One region of the Dryocola baronae genome, then DNA from elsewhere that is predicted to be linked to it. Evidence: predicted binding sites of a transcription regulator. Region 1 holds the regulator's gene; each other region holds the start of a gene.
The links. Region 1 encodes Fur, which represses iron uptake genes when iron is present. Its sites were predicted from a motif close to ATAATAATGAGAACNACTATCAA; they were not measured.
Positions count from the first base shown of each region.

Region 2: the regulator Fur is predicted to act here: its motif matches at 3,262-3,284, upstream of efeU (iron uptake transporter permease EfeU).
Region 3: the regulator Fur is predicted to act here: its motif matches at 3,604-3,626, upstream of ACSPHG_RS12470 (TonB-dependent siderophore receptor).

Region 1 is NZ_JBINNY010000001.1:3,448,094-3,453,620, forward strand. Features, by position in the region: gene seqA (replication initiation negative regulator SeqA) at 1-167, opposite strand, end outside; gene ybfF (esterase) at 353-1,129, shown strand; gene ybfE (LexA regulated protein) at 1,265-1,546, shown strand; gene fldA (flavodoxin FldA) at 1,728-2,258, shown strand; gene fur (ferric iron uptake transcriptional regulator) at 2,559-3,011, shown strand; gene chiQ (ChiQ/YbfN family lipoprotein) at 3,096-3,422, opposite strand; gene chiP (chitoporin ChiP) at 3,470-4,867, opposite strand; gene glnS (glutamine--tRNA ligase) at 5,327-5,527, opposite strand, start outside.
Region 2 is NZ_JBINNY010000001.1:3,137,260-3,142,786, forward strand. Features, by position in the region: gene efeB (iron uptake transporter deferrochelatase/peroxidase subunit) at 1-1,179, opposite strand, end outside; gene efeO (iron uptake system protein EfeO) at 1,185-2,309, opposite strand; gene efeU (iron uptake transporter permease EfeU) at 2,372-3,205, opposite strand; gene putP (sodium/proline symporter PutP) at 3,493-5,001, opposite strand.
Region 3 is NZ_JBINNY010000001.1:2,641,447-2,646,973, reverse strand. Features, by position in the region: gene ACSPHG_RS12480 (Gfo/Idh/MocA family protein) at 1-503, shown strand, start outside; gene ACSPHG_RS12475 (alpha/beta fold hydrolase) at 560-1,318, shown strand; gene ACSPHG_RS12470 (TonB-dependent siderophore receptor) at 1,371-3,515, opposite strand; gene yncE (7-bladed beta-propeller protein YncE) at 3,899-4,969, shown strand; gene ACSPHG_RS12460 (GtrA family protein) at 5,118-5,519, shown strand; gene ACSPHG_RS12455 (glycosyltransferase family 2 protein) at 5,516-5,527, shown strand, end outside.

The DNA.
Region 1 (5,527 bases):
GTCGCCGCAGGCTGTGCGGAAGTCGCGGTAGAGGGAGTCGCTGCGGAAGTCTGACCGGCGGTAAATTTCAACATGCGCCGTAAAATATCGGACGCGCTCTCGCCAATGTGCTGTGTGTGGCTTGCAATATAGCGATACAGCTCGTCATCAACTTCAATCGTTTTCATCTTCATCCAGTGCGATATCTTATTCTGAATTCAAGTCGTTGGGATTATAGGAGCAAATCCCAACAGCGGGTAGCGCCAAACAGGTGTCGCCTTATAAAGCCAGATTAAACTGAATGTTTGCGGCACTGCGGCAGGAATATGTTCATGATACCCTAACCGTACGAATCAAAAAAAAGAACTTTGCCATGAAATTAAACGCTCGCCTGCAAACTGCTCAACAATCGACTAGCAAACCCCCTATCGTCCTCATTCACGGCCTGTTTGGCAGCCTTGATAACCTTGGCGTACTCGCCCGCGATCTCGGTCAGGATCACACTTTGCTGCAAATCGATCTGCGAAATCACGGCCTGTCACCGCGCAGCGACGAGATGAATTATTCAGCAATGGCGCAGGACGTGGTGGAAACGCTTGATGAATATGGTTTTGAGAAAGCAATAATCATCGGGCATTCGATGGGCGGCAAGGTGGCGATGGCGTTAACGGCCATTGCGCCGCAGCGGATCGACAAACTGGTGATGATCGACATCGCGCCCGTTGACTATCAGGTGCGCCGTCACGACGAGATTTTTGCCGCGATTAACGCCGTGAGCGAGGCCGGTGCCAAAACGCGCCAGCAGGCCGCCGTTTTGATGCGCGAGCATATAAAGGAAGAAGGCGTAATCCAGTTCCTGCTAAAGTCCTTTGCCGACGGCGAGTGGAAATTCAACGTGCCGGTACTGTGGCAGCAATACGAAAAGATCGTCGGCTGGCAAACTATTCCGGCCTGGGATCACCCTGCGCTGTTTATCCGCGGCGGCGCATCACCTTATGTCGATGAAACGCACCGGGATGCGCTATTGGAGCAGTTTCCACAGGCCCGTGCTCACGTGGTCGCGGGCGCAGGACACTGGGTTCACGCCGAGAAACCTGAAGCCGTTTTACGCGCCATTCATCGTTTTATTGATGATTCCTCGGCAAACTGATTAAAAACAGACCGACTGGCCGCAAGAAGTGGCTAACGCGTTGGCGCGCCGTACATGCTGATGTATGATGGCGCGCTTAAATGCGACCTGAGCACTCTGCTCGCAGCATCCGAATTTCCTGTCAGTACTCTAATCATGGCAAAAGAACAAACGGACCGTACTACATTAGATCTGTTCGCGGACGAGCGTCGCCCGGGGCGGCCAAAAACCAATCCGCTTACGCGTGACGAGCAGCTGCGCATCAATAAGCGCAACCAGCTCAAACGCGATAAAGTACGCGGCCTGAAACGAGTAGAGCTAAAACTCAACAACGAAGCGGTAGATGCGCTTAATCATCTTGCTGAAGCCAGAAACATCAGCCGCAGCGAACTGATTGAAGAGATGTTGCTAGCGCAGCTAAAACAACACCTCAGCTGATCTTCTGCCTTCCATCCCTAACATTAAGTGAAAAGTGGGCGCGAATTGCGCCGTCATGTTGCAGTCTGTGCACAACGCTATGATAGCTGTTTCCGCACTGTAAGCTGTTCTGCTATGATTGCCCTATCTGTGGGCAACATTCAGCCACCATACCATTAAGTTTCAAGAGGTTATTTTACTCATGGCAATCGTAGGCATTTTCTTCGGCAGCGACACCGGTAACACCGAAAACATCGCAAAAATGATCCAAAAGCAGCTCGGTAAAGACGTGGCTGAAGTGCGCGACATTGCGAAGAGCAGCAAAGAAGACCTGGAAGGCTTCGACATTCTGCTGCTCGGTATCCCGACCTGGTACTACGGCGAAGCGCAGTGCGACTGGGATGACTTCTTCCCTACGCTTGAAGAAGTGGATTTCAACGGCAAACTGGTTGCGCTGTTTGGCTGCGGCGATCAGGAAGATTACGCAGAATATTTCTGTGATGCGCTCGGCACCATCCGCGACATCATCGAACCACGCGGCGCGGCGATTGTCGGCCACTGGCCTACTGCGGGCTACCACTTCGAAGCGTCCAAAGGTTTGGCAGACGACGACCACTTCGTAGGCCTTGCTATCGATGAAGACCGCCAGCCGGAACTGACCGCAGAGCGTGTTGAGAAATGGACAAAGCAGGTTGCTGAAGAGCTGAATCTGGCTGACATCATTAGCGCCTGATGCACTAGGGCGCAAGCAAATCACTTGCGCCTTATTGATAGGTATTATCAATGAAAATAATTGCTACAATTTTGTAACTTTTTTGTCTATCCCTGTACAATATCCCACAGGTCACCTTTGCTAGCCTGCCAGCAAACGGCGACTCCGCCACGATTTTTTAGCTGTGTTATGCTTCATACTTGCAGTTTCTATTTAGACGTGGCTGTACTATACCCACATGAGTTGGGTATATAATGAGACGCATTCACTTAACGCTCAAATGAGTTCGAGCAAAACGTTAAGCAACAGGACAATTTCCGCATGACTGACAACAATACTGCACTTAAGAAAGCCGGCCTGAAAGTCACGCTTCCACGATTAAAAATCCTTGAAGTGTTACAGGAACCGGTAAACCATCATGTCAGTGCGGAAGACTTATACAAGCGTCTGATTGATATGGGTGAAGAGATTGGTCTGGCGACGGTTTACCGCGTACTGAACCAGTTTGATGACGCAGGTATCGTTACCCGTCATAACTTCGAAGGTGGCAAGTCAGTCTTTGAACTGACCCAGCAGCACCATCACGATCACCTGATATGCCTGGACTGCGGCAAGGTTATTGAATTCAGCGATGACTCAATTGAAGCCCGCCAGCGTGAAATCGCCTCCCGTCATGGTATTCGTCTGACCAACCACAGTCTGTACCTTTACGGCCACTGCGCCGAAGGCGACTGCCGCACCGACGAAAACGCTCACGAAATCAGCGAAAAGTAATCCGCATACTGCCTTCCCTTTCGGGGGAAGACAAACAAAAAAACCGGTGATTAACTCACCGGTTTTTTTATGCCCCAAGTAACCTTACTTGTTGTTACTGCGGATCTCCTGCCAGATTTTATCGCACTTGGCTTTCACGGCCTGGTCGTTGCCCGTTTGGGTTGCCTGGATGCAGTTTTGGTAGTCCAGCGTGCGCACCGTCTCTTTCTGTGCAAATTCCTGATGCTTCTTGTCTTTCGCCAGCTCGTTGAGCATATTCTGGCAGCCCTTAACTTTGTCCGGGTTTCCTTCAGCACTGTTGATGCAGGCGCTGTAATCCTGCTTAAGCTGGGAGTCTTCCGGTGCCGTTTGTGGCTGCGCGCATGCCGTTAAGCCTAAAGCCATCGCGGCCATCAATATTACTTTTTTCATGCTCGATATCCTTAAGAAGACCGGGCAACGTAGCGCCCGGCGTCAAATCAGAAGATGGTGAACGGTGCGATAACGATGAACTTGACGTCGCGCTCATCCTGGAAGATGTTGCCGTAACCGCCGCCCCAGCTTGGGATATCGGAATGGTTGTCGTACTGAGTAAAGTGCAGTTTGAACAGCGTACCTTTCGCGCGGCCGTCCTGCACGGTGTACAGGGCGTCAAGACTGTAAGAGGACTCTTTCAGGCGACGGTCTGCATCGTAGTAGCCATCGGTCGTTGGGGTAGAGCTTGGTTTCGCATCCCAGGCATAAACGTAAGATGCGCCTACCGCCCAGCCAGCCAGGTTCCAGTTGCTAAGGTCATACATTGCGCCTGCGAATACCGCTTTTTCGCCGTTGGCGTTGAAGTCGGAGCGGTTATCCCACCACACGTCAAGACGACCGTTGGAGGAGGCGTAGGTTGGGGTCATACGCTGCAGGAAGTAGCCCTGCTGGCCGTCCGCCTTAACCATAGTTCCTTCTAAGCGCAGATCGACCTGGCCGATTTTGTAGCCAAGGGTCAGCGCCTGCAGCCACGCGGTGCCGTCGTAAATATCGTTCACGCCGCCGTTGGAGACTTTGTCCCGCGTACCGTAGAACTGATAGCTGGTGGTCAGAGGGCTGCCAGCGATATCAAACTTGTAGCTTGCTTTAGTGAAGTACTGGTCAATGTAGCCCTGCGCCTGACCGAATGCGGCTTCCAGCACCAGGTCATTTTTAAAGTCGTACTTCGCGCCAACGGAATGCAGGTAATCAACCTTGGTGTTCTTATCGTTCTGATAGAACTTATCCATTTCGAGGTGCCATGGGGATTTATATTCGTTAGTCCACATATAGGAGAAACTTAATGCGCCCGCGTCACCATAATCGAAGTTAGCCCCAGCTTCAGCCCCTTGATAGGTACCCGGCATAAAGCTCCAGTGCGGAGCTAATAAAGTCTGGCCGGTCGGCTGAATGTAGCCTGCGCGAGCCCAAACTGGACCGTATTTAAATTTTGCTGCGGCTTTATAAAGACTAATTCCACTCTTATCCCCGGAATAATCTTCGTCATAGGCTTTGTTTTTTGAAGAGAATGCAATTTCGTTCGGGTGACCGCTGTCGCCGTTCTCCGCCATTTCAATCGCGGTAAATGCCGCAATATCTAAACCGAACATGTCGGCCGCATAGCCAGACTGGAAGTCTAAGTTGGCGTTCCAGGTTGAGTGGGAAAGGTTGGTTTCGTATTTGTTAGTGTTTACATCTTTACGATCGCGCTCACGCTGCCAGTAATAAATACCGCCGGTAAGCGTTGAATCATCAATGAAGCCCGCACCCACTGCCTGTGGAACAACAACAATGCCTGACAGAGCTGTGACACCTGCAATTGCAAGCGCCAGCGCACTACGTTTGCCACTAAACGTACGCATATTGAAATCCTCTTTGACGTATAAATAATCACCCGGTGTTAAAGCACCTGACGGCGAAAAAAATTAAAATGCCTTACGGCCAATAGCGGTCATGAATATTTCCCGCATCACTGCTGTGCTTAAGACTATTTTTCGCGACGCGAATTATCAACGACTTTATCAGAGAGAATTCCCATATTATGACGAAGTGCACATAATCTATGAGTATTTGTAACAATTTGCTTTAGCAGCGTTTTATGCCATTAAATTAAAAATATTGAGCATAATCACGCAAATGAAAGCGCTCTCACGCTGGGTAATGAGAACCTTTCAACTTAGTGGTCAATAGCGGAGGATTATTACCAACGCAACAATGCGGCATTAATTCGCTTTAAAAATGTTCACAAACTTTTAACCAGCTGAACAATAAGCGAAAAAAAACGCCGCGTAAGGCGGCGTTCTTATTATCAGGCGAATGTATTAATCGCCGATTTTTGCCCATGTGTCACGCAGGCCAACGGTGCGGTTGAACACCAGTTTGGTAGCGGTTGCATAGCGGCTGTCGAGGCAGAAATAACCTTCGCGCTCAAACTGGTAGGCTTTGCCTTTTTCTGCATTTTGCAGGCTTGGCTCAACAAAACCCTGTTTGATAATCAGAGATTCCGGATTGATGGTCGCGAG
Region 2 (5,527 bases), 310 kb from region 1:
TTCCCCGTTGAGGCGCTTTTGCACCGCGAGAAAACCCTTCTCAAGATCGTGCTGATAGCAAACGAACAGCAGGCCCATATCAAGCTGGCCCGATTTCGACACGCCCAGCGAATAGCTGTATCCCCGGCGCATCATCAGGTTCGACTGGGTTTCTTTGGTGCGCGGGTTCGCAAGGCGAATGTGGGCATCCAGCGCGATAACGTTGCCTTCCGGGTCGGCGGCGTAGTCCGGCTCGTCGTGCTCGTTCTTCATGCCGAGCGGCGCGCCGCTGTGCTTCTCGCGGCCAAAGATGGTTTGCTGCTCCTTGAGCGGCGTGCGGTCCCAGGATTCAACGTGGAACTGGATGATACGAATGGCCTGATAGCTGCCGCCCGTCGCCCATGCCGGTTCGCCCTGCCCCTTCGTGACCCACACCACGTCGTCCATCAGCGGCCGGTTGCTGCTGTCGGGATTGGCGGTGCCGTCTTTGAATCCCAGCAGGTTGATAGGCGTTTCTTTGCCACGGCTGCGCGCGGCGTGGTTGGAAATAAAGCCTTCACGCTTCCAGCGAACGCTCAGCAGGTCCGGCGTGTGCTTGATGATATCGCGCAGGGCGTGAATGACCGTATCCGCGGTGTTGGCGCAGATTTGCAGCAGCAGATCGCCGTGGCACAGGCTGGCATCCAGCGAGTCGTTCGGGAAACGCGTCATTTTTTGCAGCTTTTTCGGCATGTGGGCGTTCAGGCCAAAGCGTTCGTCGAACAGCGTCGCGCCTGCGGACAGGGTGATAGTCAGGTTATCGGGGAAAATTTCCGCGCCGAGAATGCCGGAGTCCATCGGCGGCATACGCGGATTCGGCGTTTGGGGCGCCGCCCCCCCGGTGGTCAGGAAGTCAAAGCGGGAGGATAGCAGACGGAACAGGCGTTCAAGGTCGGCTTTATCTGCCGCCAGCACGTCGAAGGCCACCAGCATCATTGATGCCTGCTGCGGTGTCAGAATGCCTGCCTGATGCAACCCGTAGAACGGCTGCTTTTCCATGCGTGCGTCGGGGGGCAGCGTGCCGGGCGAGGTTTCGGTTTTAGCCGCGTGGGCCACCGGGCAGCCACCGGCAACGGCAAAAGCGCCCCCCAGGGCGCCCAGCGTTTTCAGCAGTTTGCGACGCGCGGGCTGATGCGCGTCACGTTTCGTTTTCTCTTGCATCTAACTTAGTCCAGGCCCAACACGCCGCGCAGCTGAGACAGATCTTCAGCAAGCGCCGTGACCGGCCCTTTCAGCGCGTTGCGGTCGGCATCGGTCAGCTTATCGTAGGTTTCAAAGCCGTCTTTGGTTTTGTACTTGGCGAGAATAGCGTCGACTTTCTTGAAGTTGGCATCGACCTTCGCCAGCAGCGGCGCGTTCTCTTTGCTCAAAAGCGGGCGGAGCAGGTTAACGATTTTCTGCGCGCCGTCGACGTTGGCCTGGAAGTCCCACAGGTCGGTGTGGCTGTAGCGGTCTTCTTCACCGCTGATTTTGCTGGCGGCCACTTCTTCAATCAGGCCCGCGGCCCCGCCCACAACCTTGCTCGGCGGGAAGGCAAGCTCGGAGATGCGCGTTTGCAGATCCAGCACGTCGGCGTTCAGCTGCTCGGCGTATTTTTCCATGCCCTTCGTGGAGTTGTCGCCAAACAGCGCTTTTTCCAGGCGGTGGAAGCCGGTGAATTTAGGATCGTTCGCCTTCTGCTCATAGTCGTCTTCACGGGCATCGATGCTGCCGTCCAGGTCAGAGAACAGCTCGGCGATAGGTTCGATACGCTCGTAGTGCTGGCGCGTCGGCGCGTACAGGGCTTTCGCCTTTTCGATATCCCCGGCCTTCACCGCGTCGGTAAAGGCTTTAGTGCCTTTGACCAGCTCGGCCACTTCTGCGGTCACGTAGGCTTTGTATTCGGTAATAGGGCCGCTCAGCGCCATCAGATCGTTTTTCGGTGCCGCCTGGTCGCCCGCCGCTTTAACTATCAGCTTGCCTTTCGGGTTGCTCAGCAGGCCGCAGGTCATGTCGTACTCGCCCGCCTGCAGGTTGGCGGTCATTTTTTGCGAGAAGCCTGGCGCGATGTTTTCACGCTCTTCCACCACCATCACCCCTTTCAGGATCTCCCACTCCAGCGCTTTCTGGCTGTTGTTCTGAATAAGGAACTGGGTTTTTCCGGCGTTCACGGTGATATTCATCGGCTCACACTGTTTATCGGTGACCGTAACTTTAACCTGCGGAATATCGGCGGCCTGCGCGGCAGAAGCGGCGGAAATAAGGGCAAACAAAGCGAGTTGCAAAGCTTTAACACGGAAGTGTGGAGTCATGGCCAATCCCTTACAAAGATTAGTATGTTGTAACTAAGTGGCGGAGGCCCGCCACAATAATGTTATCGAGCGCTATTCGTCGCCTGATTGTTCAGGCGCGGCGGCATGGCAAACAGCACCAGCGCCGGAATCAGATAGATAAAGTACATCGCCACTTCGCTGACGGTTGGCGCTTCCTGATAGCCAAAGATCCCCTCCAGCAGCGTCCCGGTCAGGGAGTGCGTAGAAAGCACGTTGCTGAGATCGAACGCGATGTCCTGGAAATGGTTCCACAGCCCGGCCTCGTGGAAGGCGCGAATCGCCCCCGCGGCAAGGCCTGCCGCAACCAGCAGGATAAACAGGCTGGTCCATTTGAAAAACGCACCAAGATTCAGGCGAATGCCGCCCCAGTAGATCATAAAGCCAAGCACGACCGCCGTTGCCAGGCCCAGCATCGCGCCCAGCGGCGGCATGATGCCCACGTCCTGCTGAAAGGCCGCAAGCAGGAAGAACACCGACTCAAGCCCTTCTCGCGCCACCGCGAAAAACACCATCAGGATGAGCGCCCAGCCGTGGCTGCCTTTGCTATGCAGGGCGTTATCCACCGCCTGTTCAAGCTGAACCTTGACGTTGCGCGACACCTTGCGCATCCAGAACACCATCCAGGTGAGAATAACCACGGCGACTACCGCCACGATGCCTTCGAACAGCTCCTGCTCTTTTTGCGGGAACTCGCCGGTCGTTTCGTTGATGAAGATCCCTAGTGCCAGGCAGAGGGCGGCGGCGGCCACCACGCCAATCCACATTACGCCAATCCATTGACCGCGCTGGGTGCGCTTTAGGTAGCTGGCGATGAGGCTTACGATCAGCGCCGCCTCCAGCCCTTCGCGTAACATGATGAGAAACGGAACAAACATTCCTGACACCTCAATTGTGAAATCTGGTCAAATGACGTAAAGAAAAGTAAAAAAGAACGATAGTGATTATCATTACCGTGAATGGAAATACAAGAAGATTGTGATGGGAATTATATCGAGATGTAAAAAAAGCTGGCATTGCCAGCTTGAGAACGATGGGGTCGGCATTTTCCGGTGGATGGCGCTATCGCTTATCCACCCTACGAGCCATACGATGCCGCATTTTCGTAGGTCGGGTAAGGCGTAAGCCGCCACCCGACGTTCGCCTCCCCGACCTATGCGTTAAGCTACTCCGCCTGCAGCTTGCTCGGAGGAGCCGAACGGTAGAACTCATCCGCTTCGGCAAAGCGTTTCTGCATGCTGGTAGACGGTGCCTTGCCAAGCAGGCTCACTACCACGATCCCGATGCTGGCAAACACGAAGCCAGGAATGATTTCGTAGAGGCCCAGCCACGCGAACTGCTTCCAGACGATGACCGTCACCGCGCCGATCACCATGCCCGCCAGCGCGCCGTTGCGCGTCATGCGTGACCACATAACCGAGAATAGCACAACCGGGCCAAACGCCGCGCCGAAGCCCGCCCACGCGTAGCTCACAAGTCCCAGCACGCGGTTTTCAGGATTCGCGGCAAGCGCTATCGCAATCAGCGCAACCACCAGCACCATCGCGCGCCCTACCCACACCAGCTCTTTTTGGCCCGCGTTTTTGCGGAAGAAGGCTTTGTACAGATCTTCAGTAATCGCGCTTGAACACACCAGCAGCTGGCAGCTCAGCGTCGACATTACCGCCGCCAGAATCGCCGACAGCAGCACGCCCGCAATCCACGGGTTAAACAGCAGCTGTGCAAGCTCGATGAAGACGCGCTCGCCGTTCTGGGTCACCGCGCCCGCCTGGGACGGGTTATCGCTAAAGTAGGCGATGCCGAAGAAGCCCACGGCGCAGGCACCGGCCAGGCAGAGAATCATCCACGTCATGCTGATACGGCGAGCGTTGACGATGGTGTGGTGGGAATCTGCCGCCATAAAGCGCGCCAGAATGTGCGGCTGCCCGAAGTAGCCTAGCCCCCAGCCCATCAGCGAAACGATGGCCACAAAGTTCAAGCCCTTCAGCATATCGACGTTCTCGATGCTTTTTTGCTTGATGACCACCAGCGAATCGTCGAAGCCGCCGACCGCCATAATCACCATCACCGGCGTAAGAATCAGCGCGAAAATCATCAGGCTGGCCTGCACGGTGTCGGTCCAGCTTACCGCCAGGAATCCACCGACAAAGGTATAAATGATGGTTGCTGCGGCACCGGCCCACAGGGCGGTTTCGTAGCTCATACCGAAGGTGCTTTCGAAAAGACGCGCCCCGGCGACAATGCCCGACGCACAATAAATAGTGAAGAACAGCAGAATAACCACCGCAGAGATAATGCGCAGCAGGCGGCTTTTATCTTCGAAGCGCCCGGTGAAATAATCCGGCAGCGTCAGGGCGTTATTGTTAACTTCGGTATGCACGCGCAAACGGCCCGCCACCAGCTTCCAGTTAATATAGGCGCCGACGGTTAAACCAATCGCAATCCAGCTTTCAGAAATACCGGAAATAAATATCGCGCCGGGCAAGCCCATTAATAGCCAGCCGCTCATATCGGATGCACCGGCGGATAACGCGGTGACCAGGCTGCCGAGGCTGCGGCCGCCAAGAATATAATCATCGAAGTTTTTGGTTGAGCGCCAGGCGATAAACCCTATCAATATCATGCCAAAGATATAAACAAGGAAAGTCACCAGCATCGGTGTACTCATGGTCATGCATATTCTCCATTATGTTGCCGGTTGCACCCGGCATTGCCGCACCGGAACGTGGCGCGGCTAGTTATTGGCTTTTATTTCGCGCCTGAACCCTGCCCGAAACTATTTTCAATCACAAGTGTTTTAACACGGCATTCACAAGAAATTCACCACACAAAAAATAGCTTTTCTACGTAGGTTGCACTTGCTCACGCTTTTAGCGGTTGCACCTTAAAAAAGTGTTAACTATGACCGCTTATTGGCCCTGTCCGCCAATAATCAGGCAGATCGTTTTCTTATTTAAGTTTTAACAATTCACTCTTTTCCCGGCCTGTTAACTGGCTCACATTTAACAAGGTTGCACAAAGTTGCAACATGATAGATATTGCCGCATAACTTTTATTAACCCACTATTTATTCCCTAAATCCTTCGAGCTGCAGGTAGACGGCAAAGGAATGAATCCCCAGGAGCTTACTTAAGTAAGTGACCGGGGTGAGTTCCTGTAGCCAACATCCTGCGGCTCGAAGGATGACGGGACAAGGAGTT
Region 3 (5,527 bases), 810 kb from region 1:
TTGCGGCTTTCGTTACCGGCATGGAGCCGGTGTCGGTGCGCGGCGAGCTGCTGACCCGCATCGAAGGCCGCGAGCTTGACGACGAGGTTTACGCCGAAATGCGCTACGCAAACGGCGCGCGCGGGCGGCTGTGGGCAAGCCAGGTCGCGCCGGGTTTTGAGAACGATCTGCGTCTGCGCGTGGTCGGCAGCCGGGGCAGCATGTGCTTCCGCCAGCAGCAGCCCGAAATTCTGGAAATTCAGCCGCTGCACGGCAATAGTTACGTTGTCACGCGTAATGGGGTGAACAACCACGATTCTATCCGCCACCAGTGCCGCACGCCTGCCGGGCACCCGGAGGGGTATCTGGAAGGTTTTGCACAGATTTACCGCGAGGCGGCGGTGAAAATTCGCGGTGGCAACGCGCCGCTGCTGCCGGGCATCGTCGAGGGATTATCCGGCATGCGCTTTATCGAAACGCTTTGCGCCAGCAGTGAACAGGATGGTGCCTGGCTTGAGTGGTAGCCATTTTGCGGTGCACTGTATATAATTACAGTTATCGTAAAATGAAAGGAATCAACATGCAGACTTTTGCTTCCCAACATGCCCGCTGCCGGGTTCGTTACCATGATTTACCCGGCGGCGGGGTGCCTTTGCTGTTTATTCACGGCCTCGGCTGCGCCGCGTCCTATGAGTACCCGCGCGTTTTCGCTGACCCGGCGTTCGGCAACCGCCGCAGCGTGCTGGTTGACCTGCCGGGCAGCGGCTATAGCGAAAAGCCGAAAGATTACGCCTATGGCACGTCCGATCAGGCGGCGGTCATCGCCGAGCTGGTCGAACATCTTGGCCTGCACCGTTTTTACCTTTATGGCCACAGCATGGGCGGCAGCATCGCCATTGAAGTTGCGGCGTTGATGCCCGCTAAAATCGCCGGGCTTATCGTGTCGGAGCCGAATTTCCGCGCGGGCGGCGGGGCGTTCAGCAGCGGCATTGCCGCGCAAACGGAAGACGAGTTTGTTCGCCGTGGCTATGGCGAAATGCTTGCCGCTGAACAATCGCCGTGGGCCGGCTGCCTGCTCAATACCGCGCCCCATGCCATGTGGCGCGAGGCGGTAAGCCTGGTGAAGGGCGTTGAGCCAACGTGGTTTGAAATTTTCACGACGCTTCAGCTACAGAAGTCGCTCATCTTTGGCGAGAAATCCCTGCCGGACGCCGACTTTAGCGCTATTCAGGCGCTTGGGATATCGACAACCGTTATCCCAAACGCCGGGCATTCGATGTCATGGGAAAATCCGGCCGGGCTTGCCCGCGCGCTGTCGGGCTTCTGTTGCAATCTGTAGATTTAGGGCGGTTAGGGCGGTTAGGGCGGGTAAAGGCTACCCGCCCGTTTTATCAGAAGGACATGGTCACGCCTGCATAGTAGGCGCGGCCCGGTTCGTTGTAGGTTGAAGCCCCTTCGTTTTCGCGATAAATCTGCTTATCGAACAGGTTGCTTACCCCGGTGTTGGCGCGCAGGTTTTTGGTGAGCTGATAGTTCACGCCCACGCCAACGATGGAATACGCGCCGACTTCTTTCGTGGACAGCGAGGCGACCTCGTTGCGGATTTCCGCATATTCACGCGGCTTCTGGCGGCCATACATCGTCCAGGTGGTGTTGGCGGAAAGCTTGTCCGTAACCTGCCAGTCGAGCATGGTGTTCACCGTATACTCCGGGATCACCGACAGCGGGTTGCCGGTTTTTTTGCTTTCGGATTTGATCATATAGGTGCCGTTGGTGCGCCAGCTCAGCCTGTCCTCAATCAGCGGCACCGTCAGGTTCGCTTCCAGACCTTCCACGACCGCCTTGCCGCCGTTTTCCCAGCGCAGGATATTGTAGTTGTTGGTGGTTTTGCCGATGACGTCGGTGCCGGAAACGATTTTGTTTTTGTAATCGTTTCTGAACCAGGTGACGCCCGCCGCGTAGCCTTCCCACGCAAACTCCAGGCCGACCTCTTTATTGATGCTGATTTCCGGATCCAGATCGTCGTTGCCCAGCAGATAGCAGCTGCCGCTTTCAACGGTATTCGGGCAGCCGTTGCCGCGCGTGGCGAGCAGGTAGCCTTCGCTGGACTGGTAGAGGTTTGGCGCTTTGAAGGCGCGTGCGATACCGGCCTTCAGCTTGAAGAGGTCGCCCAGCCCCTGGGAAACGTTGAGGCTCGGGCTCCAGTTGCCGCCGAACTGGTTGTGGTAGTCAAAGCGCAGGCCGGGAATGATATAGGTGCTTTCGGTCGCTTCGATATTGTCTTCAAAATAGACCGCGCTGGTGTTGGCGCTGTTTTTGGTGCTGCGTTTTGACGGATCGCCCGACACGCCGTTGATGTCATCATCGGCGGCGGTGGTAGCCGTCATCGACGCCGGGTCGTTCAGCTCCTGGCGCTCCCATTCCGCGCCAAGCGTAATGGTCTGGTCGAACAGCAGGTACAGCGGAACGTTCACCTCGGCGGTGGAGCGGTAGTCTTCAAGACGGCTGGTTTCGAAGGTGTCGCTGTTGATCATCCCTTCCACGCGGCCCGTCGAGCCTTCATTCAGGCGGGTGTTGTTGGTTTTCTCGTAGTAGACGCCGACCTTGGACTGGCCCCAGTCCCACACGCCGTTGTGCGTGATGCCGTAGTTCTGGCGATACAGGCGGTTGGTTTCCTGGCCGTAAAGCTGCTCGACGACGCCGTTCGGGCTGATGTTGCCGTTGCTGTACTGCGTGTCGCCAGCGTAGATATTGCCCTGGCGGCTGTAGCCGTATTCAAAATCGAAGATCTGCGTCGGCGTGAGCTTCCAGGAAAGCAGGGCGTTGATGTCCTTGTTGCGAACCCCTTCACGACCGGCGGCGTAGGAGCCGTTTTGCTGGGTGTTGATGTCGTAATCGTCGGCGTCGGTTTTATTGATGTTGCCGTACAGGCGCATGGTCAGCGCGTCGCCCGCCAGCGGGCCGCTGAGGTTGAAGTTTGCGCGCCTGGTCGCACCTTCTTTATCGTTTTCCGGCTGGTTGGTATAGAGCGAGAGGGAGCCGTGCCAGTCGTTGGTCGGGCGCTTGGTGATAATGTTCACCACGCCGCCTGCGGCACCGGAGCCGTAGCGCGCCGCCGCCGGGCCGCGCAGCACTTCAATGCGCTCGACCATTTCCGGCGGTACCCAGTTGGTGTCGCCGCGAGTATCCCTTTCGCCGCGCCAGCTGTAGCGCACGGAGTTGCGGGAGGTGACCGGCACGCCGTCGACCAGAATCAGGGTGTTTTCCGGCCCCATGCCGCGAATATCTATCTGACGGTTGTTGCCGCGGCTGCCGCTTGCGCTGTTGCCGGTGAGGTTAACGCCGGGCATTTTACGAATGATGTCGGAGAGGTCGTTGACCGGCGGATCTTTTTGAATGTCTTCGGCGGTGATAATCGACACCCCCGGCTGTTGCTTAAGCTCCTGTTCCGCCGTCGCCTGCACGACCATCGTGTCGCCTTCCGCCAGAAGAGGTTCTTCCGCCGCCCAAGCCCCGCCGCTGCAAAGACCGGCCATTAATATCGCCAGCCGTGTTTTGCTGTAATTATTTTTTACATTCATACCTGGAATTTCCATATTGTGAAACAAATTAGCGCAGGGCTGGATAGTAATGATAATTGTTATCATTACAACCTCATGCGGTAATCTTCATAATTTCCCCACATTTCGCCCACAATCTTTACGCTGAAAATTATTTTCTCCCTATTCATCAAATACTTCGATACAAGGCATTTTGCTAATGATAATTATTTACTTTTGCGGCGAGATAATGATAATCATTACCAGCATAAATAATTGGCCTCTCTCCCGACCCGAGCGCGGAAGTTTACAAAGCGGTACGACGATACGAATCGTTTGGGGAAGGAACTTTTGAACCTGCAATTGCATTAAGGAGATGTATGTTTTCTTCAACGGAATTTGCCATTCGGACAAAGCGTCGCACTTTGCCGATCCTCGCGCTTTCAACCTTCCTGTTTTCGACCTCGCTGTTTGCCGAAACGAATTTCACCGTAGACCGCAAGCCGGTTGGGAAAGGTGCCTATGAGCTGGCGGTAACCGGCGAGCCGTCGGCGCTGTATGTCTCCACTTCCCAGAGCCGCAAGCTTGATAAGGGCGGAGTGGTTTACCGTCTTGACCCGGCTACGCTTGAAATCACCCAGGCGATTCACAACAACCTTAAGCCGTTCGGCATGGCCGTTAACCACGCCACCGGCACGCTGTTTATCGGTAACACGACCAGCAGCGCGGTGACCGCCATTGACGCGAAAACGGGGGACGTGAAGAAAACGCTGGTGCTGGACGAGCGCAAGCGCACGAAAGAAGTGCGCCCGTTTGCGCCGCGCGAGCTGGTGGTTAATGAAGCGACCAACACCGTTTATGTCGGCGGGCTTGGGGCGTCGAGCGTGCTGTGGGTGGTCGACGGCGAAAACCTGACGCTGCGCAACACCATCGAAGGCCTGGGTAAATCAGCGACCGGGCTTGCTATCGACCCGAAAGCGTCACGTATCTATATGACCAACGCCGACAACGAGCTGATCGCTATCGACACCACAACCAACAAAGTGGTGTCCCGCAGCAAGCTTCAGGAAGGCGAGCACTTCTACCTGAACCTGAGCCTGGATACCGCTAACCACCGCGCGTTTATCACCGATTCCAAAGCGGCGCAGCTGCTGGTTGTTGATACCCAGAACGGCAAGGTTCTGAAGGAAATCGCGCTGCCGGTATCGCTGGCCGTGCTGTATAACCCGCAGCGTAACGAGGTTTACGTCACGCACCGTGAATCCGGTAAAGTTAGCGTTATCGATGCGAAAACCTACAAGGTGCTCGACACCATCGATACCCCAACGCATCCGAACAGCCTCGCGCTGTCCGCCGACGGCCAGACGCTGTTTGTTAGCGTGAAGCAGCCAGGCTCCCGCGACAAAGAGCCAACCAGCCCGGACGACGTGGTGCGCATCAGCTTTAAATAATCGTTATGCGATCTTCCCTGCGCCTGTGGGGAAGATCTTTCGTTTTGAAAACCTTAACGCTTTCCCAGCGCAGCGCTTGCGTAAATCCGCTGCCTATCTACACTTCTCATTAGCAAGGACGTTGTTCGTCTACTCGCCACGGGCTAATGTGCAAAAATTCATTCGTAGAATCGCCGGGCTATTTGCCAATAAGATGTTCTTTCGCTACCTCTGTACCGGGGGGCTAAATACCTGCATCCACTGGGGCGTTTTTCTCGTTCTGGACCTGGGCTTTCATATGGGGCAGGCGAGCGCGAATATTTGCGCATTTATTGTCGCGGTAACCTTCAGCTATTTCGCCAACGCCCGCTGGACTTTCAGCACGACGCCCTCCCTGCGGACATATTTCGTGTATACGCCTTTCATGGCGGTAATGGCCGGGTTAATTGGCATGGCGGGGCAGGTATTTCGCTTTCATCCTCTCCTCACGCTCTGTCTATTTTCGGCCATCAGCCTCGTATGCGGTTATCTATACGCGAGATTTATTGCGTTCGGAGATAGGCCATTATGATGATATCC